DNA from 3 places in the Thermosipho globiformans genome. Region 2 is predicted to be linked to each of the others. Evidence: riboswitches for the same ligand, from Rfam matches in the RefSeq annotation. Region 2 holds a riboswitch; each other region holds the start of a gene.
What was found. A riboswitch is a leader RNA that binds a small molecule or an ion and turns the genes downstream of it on or off. The one in region 2 is predicted to bind cobalamin.
Positions count from the first base shown of each region.

Region 1: another riboswitch for cobalamin. It lies ahead of EO083_RS04390 (ABC transporter substrate-binding protein); the one in region 2 lies ahead of EO083_RS06205 (GIY-YIG nuclease family protein).
Region 3: another riboswitch for cobalamin. It lies ahead of EO083_RS08790 (ATP-grasp domain-containing protein); the one in region 2 lies ahead of EO083_RS06205 (GIY-YIG nuclease family protein).

Region 1 is NZ_BHXD01000004.1:51,452-57,145, reverse strand. It holds gene EO083_RS04400 (thiamine diphosphokinase) at 1-510, shown strand, start outside; gene EO083_RS04395 (1-deoxy-D-xylulose-5-phosphate reductoisomerase) at 489-1,550, shown strand; cobalamin riboswitch at 1,575-1,740, shown strand; gene EO083_RS04390 (ABC transporter substrate-binding protein) at 1,803-2,681, shown strand; gene EO083_RS04385 (FecCD family ABC transporter permease) at 2,681-3,658, shown strand; gene EO083_RS04380 (HAD-IIA family hydrolase) at 3,686-4,489, shown strand; gene EO083_RS04375 (sigma-70 family RNA polymerase sigma factor) at 4,500-5,120, shown strand; RNA gene ssrA (transfer-messenger RNA) at 5,123-5,482, opposite strand; tRNA gene EO083_RS04365 (tRNA-Leu) at 5,544-5,632, opposite strand; gene ribH (6,7-dimethyl-8-ribityllumazine synthase) at 5,668-5,694, opposite strand, start outside.
Region 2 is NZ_BHXD01000007.1:57,093-62,786, forward strand. It holds gene EO083_RS06180 (agmatine deiminase family protein) at 1-128, opposite strand, end outside; gene EO083_RS06185 (putative DNA modification/repair radical SAM protein) at 330-1,490, shown strand; gene EO083_RS06190 (DUF4130 domain-containing protein) at 1,491-2,063, shown strand; gene EO083_RS06195 (GGDEF domain-containing protein) at 2,064-3,539, opposite strand; tRNA gene EO083_RS06200 (tRNA-Pro) at 3,756-3,832, shown strand; cobalamin riboswitch at 3,867-4,035, shown strand; gene EO083_RS06205 (GIY-YIG nuclease family protein) at 4,088-4,471, shown strand; gene cobT (nicotinate-nucleotide--dimethylbenzimidazole phosphoribosyltransferase) at 4,468-5,409, shown strand; gene cobU (bifunctional adenosylcobinamide kinase/adenosylcobinamide-phosphate guanylyltransferase) at 5,406-5,694, shown strand, end outside.
Region 3 is NZ_BHXD01000014.1:29,079-34,772, reverse strand. It holds gene EO083_RS08795 (succinate--CoA ligase subunit alpha) at 1-484, opposite strand, end outside; gene EO083_RS10120 (hypothetical protein) at 420-647, opposite strand; gene EO083_RS08790 (ATP-grasp domain-containing protein) at 640-1,659, opposite strand; cobalamin riboswitch at 1,719-1,900, opposite strand; gene EO083_RS08785 (queuosine precursor transporter) at 1,981-2,613, opposite strand; gene EO083_RS08780 (oxygen-binding di-iron domain-containing protein) at 2,828-3,592, shown strand; partial or broken gene EO083_RS10200 (methyl-accepting chemotaxis protein) at 3,958-4,437, shown strand; gene EO083_RS08770 (DUF3783 domain-containing protein) at 4,453-4,659, shown strand; gene infB (translation initiation factor IF-2) at 4,683-5,694, shown strand, end outside.

The DNA of each region.
Region 1 (5,694 bases), on a different contig from region 2:
ATATTGCCAGACATCGTAATAGGCGATCTTGACTCTATTGACAAAGAAACGATAGATTTTTTCAAAAAACAATCTGTGAAAATTATTGAATACCCCAGAGAAAAGGACGAAACAGATTGTGAACTTGCTATAAAATATGCTCTTGAAAACGGTTTTAAAGAAATAGAAATAATAAATTTTCAAGGTGAAAGGATAGATATGATATTTGCACTCTATGGGCTTTTAAAAAAATTTGATGCAAATATTTATTTAAATTCTGAAAAGTTAGAATCTGCAATTTTAAAAGAAAATAACGCACTTGAAAAAGAAGTTAAAATAGGTGAAACATGGTCTTTTATTCCTTTGTGTAATGCAACTTTTACGATAGAAGGCTTTAAATACCCCTTCAATGGTAACATGAGTATAGAAAATCCAATAGGTGTAAGTAACGAAACAACAGCTGAAAAAATAAAAATACATGTAGAAAAAGGAGAGGTGATTTATTTCAGATGGAAGAAAAAACCGTTGTAATATTAGGAGCAACTGGCTCAATAGGAATGCAAACTCTTGAAGTAATTAAAAAACTTGATAACTTTAGAGTGAAAGGTATAGCTTTCGGAAAAAATGCTGCTCTTGCTGAAAAAATTATAAAAGATTTCAAAATAGAGTACTTTTACTCCTCTGTAAAATCTAATGTAAGCTCTATAAAAGATATGGTGGCAAAAATCCGCCCTGATATTGTAGTTGCTGCAATACCTGGTTTTGAAGGTGTTCTTGCAACAATTGACTCTATACCTTACACAAAAAGACTTGCACTTGCAACAAAGGAAGCTTTAGTCTGTGCAGGTCCATTTGTAAAAAAAGCATGCAAAGAAAATAACGTTGAATTAATACCAGTTGATAGCGAACATTCTGCAATTTTTCAGATATTTGATGAAAATGTGGTAAAGATATTAATAACTGCATCTGGCGGTGCAGTAAGAGATAAAGAAAATATAGATGATTTATCAGTCGAAGATATATTAAATCACCCTGTTTGGAGTATGGGTAAAAAAATAACCGTAGATTCTTCAACAATGGTAAATAAAGCATTTGAAGTAATTGAAGCTTTCGAACTCTTTGAATTGGAAAATATTGAAGTAAAAATACATCCTACCGGAACAGTTCATGGAGCTGTATTTTTAAAAGATGGAACTGTAAAGATTCATTTTGGATTCCCAGACATGAAAATTCCAATTTCTTATTCACTAAGTTATCCGAATAGATTATACGAAAATAAAAACTGGCCAAATTTTGAAAGTAAAAATTTTATATTTGAAGATGTAAATCCATCAAAATACCCGGCATTTTTCTACGGAAAAAATGTAATTAAAGATCTTGCAAAAAGAATAGCCTTTAATGCAGCTGACGAAATAGCTGTAGAAAAATTCCTAAATGGGCAAATAAAATTTTCAAAAATAGCTGATATAGTTATAAACACATGCGAAAAAATAGATGGAAATATAAATGATTTTAAAGAAATCTTTGAAATAGACAAAATTGCAAGACAAATTGCAAAAGAACAATATTAGTGTTATAATCTATTTACAGGCAACTTAATATTTTCCCTTTCAAATAAGGGAAGCCGGTGAAAGTCCGGCACGGGGACGCCACCGTAACCGGGGACGAAATCCACAAAATGCCACTGGGATATTTCCTGGGAAGGCGTGGAGAGTAGGATGATCCGGAAGTCGGGATACCTTATTTGAAAGGAAAGCAATCCACCTTTGCGGTCCCTAAGGGTGGGCGTTTTTCTTTAAAATATTATATAGGAGGGATAAAGGATGAAAAGATGGGTTATTTTCTTAAGTGTCTTGTTAACTACATTTATATTTGCACTATCTATTGTTGATGATGCTGGAAGATTGGTAAACTTTGATAAAATACCGGAAAGAATAGTTTCTGCTGCTCCAAGTTCCACAAAATTTCTTGTAAAACTTGGTCTTGGAGAAAATATAGTTGGTGTTACAGATTGGGATTCTTTTAATGCTGAAAAAATTGGAAATATGGTACCGCTAAACATAGAAAAAATTATTTCATTAAATCCTGACATTGTAATCACTTTCGGGGGCTTTCAACTTCCAGAAGTTCAAAAGTTAGAAAAATTCGGTATTAAGGCACTTGTTTTAAATCCAACAACACTAAATGACGTTGCAAGAGATGTAATGCTCCTTGGAAATGTATTTGGTAAAGAACAAATAGCATCTGAAATTGCAAATAAAATAAAACAAACAATTTCAGAATATGGTGCAAAAAGCTCAAAAGTACCTCTTGAAAAAAGGCCAAAAGTCTTTTTCACAATAACGGTTCCAAATAATGAAACAAAAGATCTCTGGACTGCAGGAACTGGCTCTTACGTAAATGAATTGATTACATATGCAGGTGGGGTAAATATCTGTGCTCCTTATTCTGGAAATAATGGATGGTTCTCTGTAAATTGGGAATTTTTAACATACAATGATCCTGATATAATAATTGTTGCATCATACATTAGTCCAGATGAAACCATAAAGCAAATAAAATCGCATGAAATATTTAAAAATCTTAAGGCAGTTAAAAACGACAAAGTATTTGTTATTGATGGTAACGACATAAGCTCAATATCCCCAGATATAGTCAAATACCTTGAAATTTTCTATAATTTCTTTTATGGAGGAAAATAATGACTAAAATAAACATTTATAAGGCTGGAAGGATCATCCTTCCAGTCTTGTTCTTCTTAGTAATCCTTATAAACCTTTCTATAGGAACTGTGAAAGTTCCAATTTCTCAAATTTTTAATCCTGAAAATGAGCAAATAAAATTCCTCATATGGAACGTTAGATTCCCAAGAATATTAATGAGCCTTATAGCTGGTTCAGGTCTTGCGCTTGTTGGAAATATCTATCAAACAATAATGAAAAATCCACTTGTTGATCCATATCTAATTGGTACATCTTCAGGAGCTGGTTTTGGTGCTGTTTTAGCACTCTATGTTGCTGTGTCATTGAACAGAACTGTCAGTGTTAACGTATTTTCTTTTGCATTTTCATTACTTGCTTCACTATTAACAATTATTCTTGCAAAAAGAAAGAGAATAATTCCTATCACACACCTTATTCTTTCAGGTGTATTAATTAGTACTATATTTTCATCCGCAACAATCTTACTAATAAATCTCTCACGTAAAACTTTAACAAGCGCATATGTTTGGCTTTTTGGAAGCCTTTCGGGTACGACAATGAATGATTTAATAATTCCAGCAATATCGGTAATTGTATTGTTTTCTATTGCATTAATAAAAAACAGAGAACTCGATGCAATTGCTTTAGGCGAAGAGGAAGCTAAAATTCTTGGTGTTGAAGTTGAAAAAATAAAGTGGTTTTTTTATTTAGCTGGTTCTTTTGTAATCTCTGTGATTGTCTCAAAAACTGGAATAATTGGCTTTGTGGGATTAATAATTCCTCATGCAACAAGAATTCTCACGGGGGCAAAACATAAATATAGCCTTATTGGCAGTGTCCTACTTGGTGGAATTTTTCTCTCCTTTTCTGATACCATATCTAGAACTATAGCTTCTCCCATTGAAGTTCCAATAGGTGTTGTTACATCGTTTATCGGTGCACCATTAATGTTCATCCTTCTTAAAAAACAAAAATAATAGTATAATATCTTTTGAGGTGAAAAAATGAAAATTCTTACAAAGAATTCTCTTAAAAAGTTAGAGAATATTAAGTTATTTGTTCTTGACATTGATGGTACTTTTTCCTTAAGTGGAAAACTTTTTCCTGGTTCAATTGAATTTGCAAACACTGTTTTTAAAGCAAACAAAAAATTTGTTTTCTTAACAAACAATTCAAACAAATCAATTGATGATTATTTATTAGAATTTAAAAATGCTGGACTTTCAATAAATGCTGACCAAATTTTTACTGCTGGGATCGAAACTGCTGAATATTTGCTTGAAAAATTTGGACCCAAAAAAATATATCTTGTAGGAAACAAGGCAATTAAACAAGTATTTGAAAATATTGGACATAAGGTAGTAGATAGTGAAGAACCTGATATTGTTGTTGTTACATTTGATACTACTTTAAACTATGAAAAACTTGCAAAGGCTTGTAGTTATGTTTCAAAAGGAAAGCTATTTGTTTTAACAAACCCTGACCTAAATTGTCCATCAAAAGATGGGCCTATTCCCGATACAGGAGCAATTGCAAGTATAATCACAAAGGCCACCGGGAAAGAACCCGATATAATATTTGGAAAACCAGATCCATTAATTCTTGAAATGATCATGCAAAAAAATAATGTAAAAAAAGAAGAAACATGTGTAATTGGTGATAGACTCTATACAGATATTCTTCTTGGCAAAAGAGCTGGTGTGCTGACCATTTTAGTTTTAACAGGTGAAGCAAAAGAAAGTGATATAAAAAACATAAAACCTGATATAATTGCTCAAGAAATAGGTGAGATTTCAAAATATATTTAGGTGATAAATAATGATAAAGTACAATCTTAGAGGAAAAAGAATAGAAAAACTAGTTGAGCTTGCACAAAGTGGATTAAAAGAAGCACTAGAACTCATAATTGAAAAGTATTATCCAATGGTCATTAAAATTTCATCAAAATATTATGCGCCATGGGCTGAATTTGAAGACATAGTCCAAAATGGACTTATTGGGTTAATTAAGGCTGTATTTTATTTTGATAGCGAAAGAAGCTCTTTTAACTCATTTGCATGGAAAAGTATAGAGGGAGAGGTTCAAACATTTATTACTTATTTAAATAGAAAAAAAAATAAAATTCTCTCAGATTCATCAAGTATAGATGTTTTTGATGAAGAAGAAGGTGGGGAACAAGCCGATTACTCACTCCAAGACAAATCAACAAATATCCCCAAAAAAATATTCATTGATATAATTAAGGAAATAATTGTCAAGCATTTAAAGGACGTGGAAATAGATATTTTTGAAATGTGGCTAGATGGTTATTCATATGCTGAAATTCAGGAGGAATTAAATGTAAACTTTAAAAAGGTGGACAATACAATACAGAAGGCTAAAAGGATTGGGAGAACAAAAATTGATAGGTTTATAATAGAACAAGTCTTTAATAATTAATCTGGTGGAGGCGGCGGGAATCGAACCCGCGTCCGAAGACAAAATCCCCCAAGCTTCTCCGAGCGCAGTCCGTGTTTTAAACTTCGGATTTGGAACGCCCACGGACAGGCTTTCCAAATCCTAGCCTTTCTAAGATTTCGCGACTTTGGACGAAAGGCAAATCCAAAGTCGCTAGACCGGTTATGTCACGCCCTAGCCAGAGCCCCGGTCAAACCCTGGTAGGACGGCAGCTTTTTAAATTAAGCTGCTAATGCTAATTCTTCGTTGGCACTTATCTTTTTCCCGAGTTTTTTTACGAGGAACCCGGAAACCTCGGCTCGCTTCTTGGGGGATTTCATCCCCGTCGAAACCAGTTCGCCCCCGTATATATTTGACTTGTTTTAAAAGACCAAAGTTCAAAAAAAAGGTCCCGCATTCGGGACCTGGTGCCGAGGGCGGGACTTGAACCCGCACGAGCGTTGATGCTCACATGGCCCTCAACCATGCGTGTCTGCCAATTCCACCACCTCGGCTCGCGTAATTTATTATACCACAATTATAAATTTGGTCAAGTACTTTTTATTGAATTTATCTT
Region 2 (5,694 bases):
GTATGTTCATGAGGCCAAACAAGCCATGTAGCTTCATGTTTAAAATATTCTGCTGGAAATTTGTAAATCCCTCCAGCATAAGTTAACAAAAAATTGAAATACAAAAGAAATAATAAAATCTTTTTCATAAAAATCCCTCCCATAGTCATTTTTGACTATTTAACTCTAAGGGAAAAACACCTAAAATTCAACTCTTATACAATTTTTATATATTTTTATATAAAAAAACAAAATTTTATATAACTTTATACCTTAAGATTACTCAAAATTTTGAAAAATATATTTTTTCATGATATAATATATACAAACGTATACTCGGAGGGGTTAGTATGACACTTGAGGAAAAACTAAGCATTCTTTCAGCTGCGGCAAAATACGATGTTTCATGTTCTTTTGGAGAGAGAAAAAAAGATTTTGTGTATTACAGCGTCGCAAATGGTAGGTATGTTCCTATCTTAAAAATATTATTTTCAAATGCATGTATATACGATTGTGCATACTGTATAAACAGAAAATCAAATAACATAAAACGTGCAAGTTTTACAGTAGATGAAGTTGTAAAACTAACTGTGGATTTTTACAAAAGAAATTACATAGAAGGTCTTTTTTTAAGCTCTGCTATAATAAAGGATCCAAACTATACTATGGAGCAATTGATAAAAGTTGCAAAGAAACTAAGGGAAGAAGAAAAATTTCCTGGCTACATTCACTTAAAAATAGTTCCAGGAACAGACGAGACATTAGTTGAAAAGGCTGGAATATATGCAGACAGGGTAAGTATAAATGTAGAATTTTTAAAAAAAGATGCATTTTTTAATCTTACACCTGAAAAAAAGCCAGAAGCAATACAAAAACCATTACGAACTTGTTCAATTAAATATCTTCAGTACATTGAAGAAAAAAAGAAATATTCACATGTAAAACCTTATTCTCCACTTGGGCAAACAACACAGATAATAGTTGGGGCAACTAACGAATCAGATAAAAAAATTATAGAATTTTCAAGCAAACTCTATAAAATATATAAACTTAAAAGGGTGTATTATTCAGGGTATATAGCTATAAACAAAGATAAAAGGCTTCCTCAAAAAAGTGAAAGTTCCTTAAGAGAACACAGATTGTATCAAACAGATTTTCTCATAAGATTCTACAATTACTCTATAGAAGAAATTTTTGATAACTGTGAAAACCTCGATTTAAATATCGATCCAAAATCTTTGTGGGCCCTAAAACATCCAGAATTCTTTCCAATAGATATATCCAAAGCAACATTTGATGAATTAATAAGGATCCCCGGAATTGGTCTTAAATCTGCTCAAAAAATAATCATGCTAAGAAAACATGGAATACTTAACTTTGAAACTCTAAAAAAGGCAGGAATTTCTCTAAAAAAAGCAAAAAACTTTATCACTATTAAAGGAAAAAAATTTAAAGATTCAAAGGCTTACATGCCTTTGTTTGAATTTTCTCAAAATGGGTGGGATTTGTAAATGATGGTATCATACGATGGAACTTTTAATGGACTACTTAAACTCATTCAATTTTGTTATAACAACAACATAATACCGGATTTTGTCTTAAAAAAAGAAAGGAAAATCTCAATTCTTGTCGATCTTTCTGAAATAGCATTTACCAAAAAATTTATACACGACAGTTACGTTTTTTTACCATTTCTTTCTGAAATCAGAAATATTGAATCGCTAATTATAAGACATGTTATCACAAAAAATATCTTTTTAAAAAAAACACTTAGGAAAATTTCTAAAGATGTATTGACTGAATTTGAAAAAATTAAAAGAAAGATCTACTTTTTAGAATACAATGGAGTATTTACATCTTCATTTTCCTCTAACTCGAATATAATAGATCTTTTATTCTTATACTTTCTTGAAAGACTCAAAAACGAAAAATTCATTATATACGATGAAAAAAGAAAGATCGTTATTACATACAATAACAAAACAAGAAAAGTCTTAAAAGAAAATAGAGTGAATCTTTTCCTACAAAGCTTCGATCCTGCTCTGCATCTTTGGAATATATATCAAAAAAGTATTATCGCATAACTATTTTTTCCTCTTCATTTTATACATTAAATCATCTGCATCCCTAATAGCATTGTCTATATTATCATCTTCAATCTTTGAAATACCCCAAGAAAATGTTGGTGAAAATTCAAAGGAATTTTTAAACTCTTCAAGAATTTTTTTCATTAAATCTTCTGCTACATTCTTATCTTTATTTTTCAAAACAACTAAAAACTCATCACCACCCATTCTAACAAGAAGATCTGAAGAGCTAATATGCGACTTAATTATACTTGAAAGTTTTTGTAATACCTTGTCTCCAACATCATGACCCAGCGTGTCATTGATTTGCTTAAATTTATTTAGATCAACAAAAACCAATACATCTCCTTTTTTCAAAAAATTATTATTTAAAACTCCACGGTTATACGCACCAGTTAGTTTATCTATAATACTTTGTGCATATAATATATTTACCTCTGTAGATTTTTCTTTATATTCAAAAAGAATATTTGATGCAAAACTCAAATAAATTGCAATTATTCCATACGGTGAAAAAAATCTTGTCGGAATTTTCAAAACCATAACCAACGCATCATGAAATACGGTTATTGCAAAAAATGAAGAAAAAAGCATATCAAGAGGTATATACGCCCTAAAAGTTATATATACTATATATAATGCATCTACTATCAAAAGAGGTGATACATATGTTGAAACAATTTTCAATTGATATTCGGAAAGCGTTAGTAGAGGTAAAAAACCTGCTGTAAAATTTAAAGCCGCTACAATTTTTCCTACTTTACCAACCTTTGAAAAATTATAAGTTTCAAATCCAACAATTATTAATAAAAGTGAAAAATACGCAGATGCTATAAATAACTTCCTTATAGGAAACCAAAAAGCTTCAAACGACACAAGATCAAAAACCCATATAGAGGCAAAAATACTAGAAAGTCCAAAATATATATATGCATTTTTTCTTGAAAGTAATGTTGTATTTTTTGAAAGCATTAAAAGTAATATTCCAAGTGTTAAAACAAGCCCTATAGATATATTTATTAAATTATCTGATAAAAACTTTAAACAGATATATTTTATCCTTTCATTTCTATCTATCAAATAAAAACTATCAAGTCCAATTGAATAAACACCGCTAATCTCAACTTTCAAAGTTTTTATATTCTCCGGAATTTCAAACAAAAAAGGAATAAACCAAGAATGTGCATTCCTGTCATTGAACCCATATTTTCCAATTAATTTCCCCGAAGAATACACTTTAATATACGAACATTCAACATATGGAAAATACACATACTCATATCCATTTGGAATTTTAAATTCTAAATTAATAGTTTTCCTAGAATTTAACACTAATGAAATAGGAAGTTTTATTCCATTCTCTGCTTCTTCAATTTTTACTCCTTTTGGATGTGAAAAATAATAAAACAACATTGGAAATAATAAAAAAATCAAAAAAGCAATTAAAAAATATTTTAGATAAAATTTAACCATTTATACGCCTCCTATACCCACGTATAATTTTATCATAAAAAAAGCTGAAAATTCGACAAAAAAATTTCAGATTTATATAACAATCTTTAATATTGAGATTCTTCAAAAATTCACATTTTTCAGCAAAGAACAAATCAAAAAATCATATTTTTACAAGATTCAACAATTTTACAGTGTTTGACATAAAAAGAAAGATAGAATATAATTTTAATGTATCGGGGTGTAGCGCAGTTGGCTAGCGCGCTTGCATGGGGCGCAAGAGGTCGCTGGTTCAAGTCCAGTCACCCCGACCAAAAGGCCGGGTAATCCGGCCTTTTATAGTATATAATATAGAAAACCATCATAGGTTAAGGGAACGCCGGTGAAAGGCCGGGGCTGCCCAGCAACCGTAACCGGGGACGAAATCCACAGAATGCCACTGGGAGTATTTCCTGGGAAGGCGTGGAGAGTAGGTTGATCCGGGAGCCGGGAGACCTGCCTATGATGAAAGTTACTTCCCGAATGCTAGGGCATTTCGGGGAAATTTTTGTTTTTATTAAGGTGAAAATATGAAAGGATGCTACTTACTATTAATTGAATTGCCAATAGATACCAAAATAAAAAAATGGAATCTAAAAAAAGGTACTTACGTATATGTGGGCTCTGCTATGAACAATCTTGAAAAAAGAGTATCTAGGCACTTGTCCAAAAATAAAAAGTTACACTGGCATATCGATTATCTTCTTGATAAATCAAGCGTAAAATCAGTTATAATGGTTTCTTCAAATACAAAATGTGAGGAAAAGATTTCACTCTACATGTCTCAATTTTTTACAGGTCCTAAAGGGTTTGGCAGTTCCGATTTAAGAGTGCAGACTAATCTATATTATATAGATAATTTTAATAAATTTTCAAAAATACTTTCTAACATACTCAAGGGGGAATTAAAATGAATGAGGCAGGGTATCTTGAAGAACTTGCTAATAAACTTTTTAAAATAAAAAAGCAAACTCCATTGCCTATGTTCAAGGACAAAAGAGTTTATGTTTTTGCTGCAGATCATGGAGTAGTACAAAACGGAGTTTCCGCATATCCTAAAAACGTCACCTACCAAATGGTTTTAAATTATTTTAAAGGTGGTGCAGGCATAAATGTCTTTGCAAGGCATATGGGACTTAAATTTTTTGTGGTGGACAGTGGTGTAGATTATGATTTTGAAGATAATCCTTCATTGGTAAAAATGAAAGTAGGATATGGTACAAAAGATTTTTCAAAGGGACCTGCAATGACAAGAGAAGAAGCAATTAGGTGTATTGAATATGGAATGAAAGTTGCAAAAAAAGCTATAAAGCAAGGTGCTGATTTACTTGTAATAGGTGATAAAGGTATCGGTAATACAACAACAGCAACAGCAATATTTGCTGCATTTGGTTTTGATGTGGATAAAATAACCGATATTGGAACACCTATACCTCCTTCTTCCGTAATAAAGAAAAGAAATATTGTAAAAAAAGCTTTGAAAATAAATAGACCAAACCCAAATGATCCAATTGATGTTCTCTCAAAGGTTGGCGGATACTGCATAGGACAAATGGCAGGTTTTATCTTAGAAGCTTTTAAAAATAAAGTCCCTGTGGTTGTAGACGGATTTCCAACAACCGCTGGATTTTACCTAGCGTATAAGATAAATGAAAAAGTTTTAGATTACGCCTTTTTCGGACATTTATCAAAAGTAAAAGGGCATAAAATCATTTTAGATAGCCTAGGCGTAAGACCTATTTTAGATCTTGATATGAGACTTGGCGAAGGAACTGGAGCAGCTTTATCTGTTTATTTAATAGAAGCTGCTATAAAATACTTTAACTTTAAAAATAAAAAGGTGATATCATGATAACTCTTATAACTGGTGGTGTAAAATCAGGAAAAAGTAGTTTTGCTTTAAAGTTATCAGAAAACTTTGAAAAAAAGGCATTTATTGCAACTGGCGTTGCTTTTGATGAAGAGATGAAAAAAAGAATAGAAAAGCACAAACAAGAAAGAATAGGTTTTGACACTTTTGAAGAACCAATAGAGATCTATAAAATCATTGAAAGTCTAAATCAAAAGTATGAAGTTGCAATACTTGACTGCCTTACAACCTACCTTGGAAACCTATTTTATTATGAAAAAGATATAG
Region 3 (5,694 bases), on a different contig from region 2:
CTATACCTATTATTTCATCATTACCGCCTATTTCACTGATGATAACAATTTTCCTTGGGTTTAAATTCGCAACAAATTCTAAAGCTTTATCAATTGATGTTCCAATTATTGGATCACCGCCTAATCCAATTGCAATTTTAATGCCAGTGGACTTTTTTGAAAGGTAATTGGATACTTCGTACATTAAAGTACCACTTTTTGAAATAATTGCTATATCACCAGGTTTGAAAGCAGATGATGGCATTATACCAATTTTGCTTATTCCTGGAAAAATAATTCCTGGACAATTTGGACCTACAAATGTTATATTTTTCTCTTTTACTTTTTTATATATTTCGATCATATCGTGAATTGGAATGTGTTCAGTTATTGTGACAATTTTTTTTATTCCTGAATCAATGGCTTCAAATATAGCACTTTTAGCGTGAGGTGCTGGTACGAAAACTATAACTAGTATCGCAATTATATTTTTCAACTGCTTCATACATGTTATCTAATACAGGTATACTTTCAACATTTTTTACAGCTTTGTTTTTTGAAACTCCACAAACTATATTTGTTCCATATTCAATCATTTTTTTCGTGTGAAATTTCCCATATTTTCCTGTAATACCTTGAACACAGACTTTTTCATTTCCATTAATCATTGATACTCCCCCTTATTGCAAATTTAATCATATCGTACATATCATCAAAATAAGCTATGTTATTTTCGTCTAATATTTGTTTGGCTTCTTCTTCATTGGTACCGGTTATTCTGACAAATATAGGAAGATTTTTATTTTCGTTTTTGAATTTTACGATTGCTTTTGCTATTTCGTCGCATTTTGTAATACCACCGAATATATTCATTATGATTTTTTTTACATTTAGTGACTTTAGTAATCTCAATGCTTCTAAAGTTACATTTGAATTTGCACCACCACCAAGATCCAAAAAGTTGGCAGGTTTTCCACCATATAGATTTACTGCATCCATTGTTGCCATAACTATTCCAGCTCCACAACCGATAATGCCAATATCACCATCTAATTTTACGAAATGAAATGGATATGAATCATTTACAAATTCTTGAGCCCATTTTTGTCTAAATAATGCATTGTCATCAAGATGCATTACACAATCAAGCGCGATTAACTTGCCATTTTCATCTTCTGCAAGAGGATTAATTTCAAGAAGGGTCAGGTCTTTTTCAGTAAATAATTTATGTAGCTTAATAACAATATCGTGAAATTTATCGGGAAGCTTTTTATAATCATTTATGCTTAGATTTAAAATATTATTTTTATTATTCTCAATTTCTATACCACCATTTTCTGAAAAAAGTATTTTTATATCTTTTTCTATTCTATCAATATATAAAGAAATGTAATATTCATGTTTAATATTTATTTTTTCTTCAACAAGAATTGCATAAGGTTTTTCTCCTTGAATTTCTTTTTTCAATAATTCAGACGCATTGGTTAAAAATTCGTCTTTTGTGTTTGCAAATAGTATTCCACCTGCTTTCATTCGACTTCCAACAAGGACTTGACTTTTTAATACAGCAGGAAGGAATTTTACTTGTAAATTATCTAAGTTTTTAATGATATAACCTTTTGGTGTTTCAATCCCTGCCTCTTTTAAAATTTTTTTACCAACAAACTCATGGATTTTCACCATCTCACCTCCAAAGTATTGAATAAAAAATTTTTTCTCAATCTTCCCTCGAGATTGAGAAACGCTTTGGAATAAAGGCAGGTCTCCTGGCTTCCGATTCATCCTATTCTCCACGCCTTCCCAGGAATACTTCCCAGTGGCATGTTGTGGATTTCGTCCTCGGTTACAGTGGCGGGGCCGCGCTGGATTTTCACCAGCTTCCCTTTTAAGCCAAATAGGCACCTTTATTCCAAAATAATATTCACTTTTCTAGAAAATTATAACAAAAATTATAATTTTTGTAATCTTTAATTATTTTAAAAAAGGCCAATTAATTGCGTATTATTCTTCGAAAGCAAATTCGTTTTTAATTTTTTTAACGCTCATATTAATTATTGGACTATTGAAAATTGATAGAGCCAGCTTTACTATGTACTGTGATAATATCATGTTAAACAGTACGTTAAGATCGTATGAGCCGAAAAAGGATACTACAACGAAAACTATAGAATCTACAAATTGAGTTATTATCATTGAAAAAGTATTTCTAAAGGTAACATTTCCATAGTTAAATAATTTTTTAGGCAAATTAAAAGCCCAAATATTAGTATATTGTGCTGAAAGATACGCTAAAAAGCTTGCTAATATTATTCGTGGAGTCGAATTAAACACTATTACATAGGCATCGTTTTTATTAAAAATATTTGATGGAGGATAAAATATCACTAAATATGAATATGCAACTAAGATTAGTGAGGCTAAAAATCCAACTTTGATAACCTTTTTGGCCATATTAGCTCCGTAAACTTCAAATATAATATTAGATATACCAAAACTGAGTGGATAAATTAAAACTGATAAAGTGATGACAAATGGGCCAATATTAACTAGTTTTCCTGCTATTATGTTTGAGATGATAATGACGGCGGTAAATAATCCTGTTAAAAGTATTAACCTTTCCTGTGATTTTTCCATGATCAACCTCCTTGTCTATAAATTAACAATTCATTTAGCATCTTATTCTATAACATTGCGTAATAGATTTCAAGTAAAAATAAGGTTAATAACATTAAATATTTATAAATATCAAAGTTTATAATGTTAATATTTTTATAATTCTAAAAAACTGAAAAATGCTCATTTTTCTGGTATAATAAATAATAAAAGGGATAGAAAGGGAGGGGAAAATATGAATAGTATTTGTTTATATGATGATGGCAAGCATAAATATTACCTTCTTGGATGGGAAGAAACAGAGGAGCCAAATATGGTCCCAACTAATCAATATTTAATTGTCCATGATAATAAAGGATTTTTATTAGATCCAGGTGGAGCACATGTTTTCCCAAGGGTACTTGCAAATGTATCTGAAATTATTGCTCCTGAAAATATAGAAGGGATCTTTTATTCCCACCAAGACCCCGATGTTTCTTCTGGAATAACAATGTGGCTTACAATAGCAAGCAGAGCAAAAATTTATATTTCAGAACTTTGGATAAGATTTTTACCTCATTTTGGTGTTTTTGATAAAAACAGAATAGTTGGACTAAAGGATAGAGGGGAGAAAGGTGTTAGATTTTCCGGATATACACTTGATTTTGTTCCGGCACATTTTTTGCATGCTCCAGGTCACTTTAATGTCTATGATCCAATCTCTAAAATATTATTCAGTGGTGATATAGGAGTTTCTTTACTACCGTTTAGTCAAAGAGTACAAGTATATGAAGGTGACTTTAAAAATCTAGTAAGTGCAATGGAAGGCTTTCATAAAAGATATATGAGTTCAAATGCTGCTTGTAAGATTTGGGTTGATAGAGTATCAGAATATGAAATTGATATGATTGCTCCACAGCATGGTGCTGTTTTAAAGGGAAGTGTTGCCAAAGAATTTTTGAATTGGTTTAAGACATTGAAATGCGGTAGCGATATAATTGAACAATTTTACGGGAGATGATAGGTATGAAAATAGATAAAAAAACTTTAAATACTTTATCATCGGCTTTTTATGTGCAAAATTTAATGTTATCTTTTATGTCGCAGTTGGATGAGGTATTAGTTTCTAGGATAACTGATATAAAGGAGGATATAGAAAAGATTACAGGTAGATTTGAAGAATTAAATGATAATATTTTTAAGCTTCTTGAGAATTTTTCAAAAGAAAGCAAAAGTATAGTTGAAAACGTAGAATATGCTACAGAAGTTAATCAGAAAATTAATGATGATTTAAAAAGTCTTGGAACAGATGTTGATAATGTTTCATTAAAATTTAAAGATACAATTGGTAAAACATCTGAAACTTTTGAAAAATTTTCAAAAGTAGAGGAGCTTGTAAAAGCTATACAAAGAATTGCAAAACAAACAAATTTATTGGCATTAAATGCATCTATTGAAGCTGCAAGAGCAGGAGAATATGGAAAAGGATTTTCTGTTGTAGCATCTGAAATTCAAAAGTTGGCAGAAGAATCACAAGAAACATCCGCTAATATTTCAAAGATAATTTCTGAAATTTCAAATTCTGTAAATGAATCTATTAATTCGTTAAAACAAATAGAGGGACTATTTAGTGCAGTTCAAAATTCGTTAAGCGAAGCATTAAATTATATGAAAAAGAATATTCAGGTGTTAGTAAGCTCCAAAAAATTGTATGAAGATACGAGTGAAAGTTTGGAAAATGAATATAAATTGTTGTCAAATGCAGTAGAAATTTTAGGTGAAACTTCTAAGGAATTTAATACGATTAGTGAAGTCATACGTTCAATAGTTAAAGCACAAAATTCTTTGAAAGATTTAAAGTTATAGAAAGGAAGGAAATATATGAAAGAAAAGGCTTTTTTAATTATACATGGTTTTGAACAGAGAGATGAATTATTTAAATTAATAAAGTTATTGAAAGATAATTTTCCAGAAAAGGAGCTGATTTTTGCAACGACGACCCCAACTAATTTAGAATGGAAACTATCAGATTTAATAGTTGAAATTGAAAAAGAGCATGAATTTATGAAAAAGACGAAGCAGAAGTAGAGAAAGTTTTGGAGGTGATTCTATTGGCTCGATTAAGAGTATATGAGCTTGCAAGACAACTAGAAATGGATACAAGAGAATTGATGAAGGAGTTACATGAGCTAGGAATAGAGATAAAAAGTCACATGAGCTATATCGATGAAGAAACAGTTAATCTTCTTCTTGAGATGTATGGAACTCAAGAGGAAGAAGAGGAACTTATTGAAGAGTATGAAGAATATGAAGAAATTGATGAAGAAGTTAATGGAAAACACTTTAAAAACAAAGAAGGTTCTTTAGAAAAGATACAAACAAACAAAAAGAAAAATTCAGTAAAAATAACAGAAGAAGATCTAAAATTGGACAAATTTGCTGAAAAAATTGGAGTTCCACAAAATAGGATTATACAGGACTTTTTTATGAAAGGTGAAATCCTGAAACCAGGTCAGTCGCTCAATCTGCAACTTGCGAAAAAAATTGCCAAAATGTATGATGTGAGGATTTCATTTGAAACTGAGGAAAAGGAAGAAGTTATAGAAAATCCTTTAAATGAGATAGAAAAATACTTTGAAGAAAAATACAAAGATCCCGAAAATTTAAAAGAAAGACCACCAGTAGTTACAGTAATGGGGCACGTTGACCATGGTAAGACAACATTACTTGATTATATAAGAAATACAAGAGTAGCTGAAAGAGAAGAGGGTGGAATTACCCAAAGCATTGGTGCTTATCAAGTTGAAGTTAACGGCAAGAAAATTACGTTTATTGATACACCAGGACACGAAATTTTTACAGAAATGAGAGCACGTGGTGCTCAAGCAACTGATATAGTTGTATTAGTTGTTGCTGCTGATGATGGTGTAATGCCTCAAACTATTGAAGCATATAACCATGCGAAATCTGCAAATGTTCCAATTATAGTTGCGATTAATAAAATAGATAAACCAAATGCAAATGTTGAAAAAACTAAGCAAGAACTTGTGAATAAATTAAACCTCATTCCAGAAGAATGGGGTGGAGATACAATAGTTGTTCCAATATCTGCAAAGAAAGGTC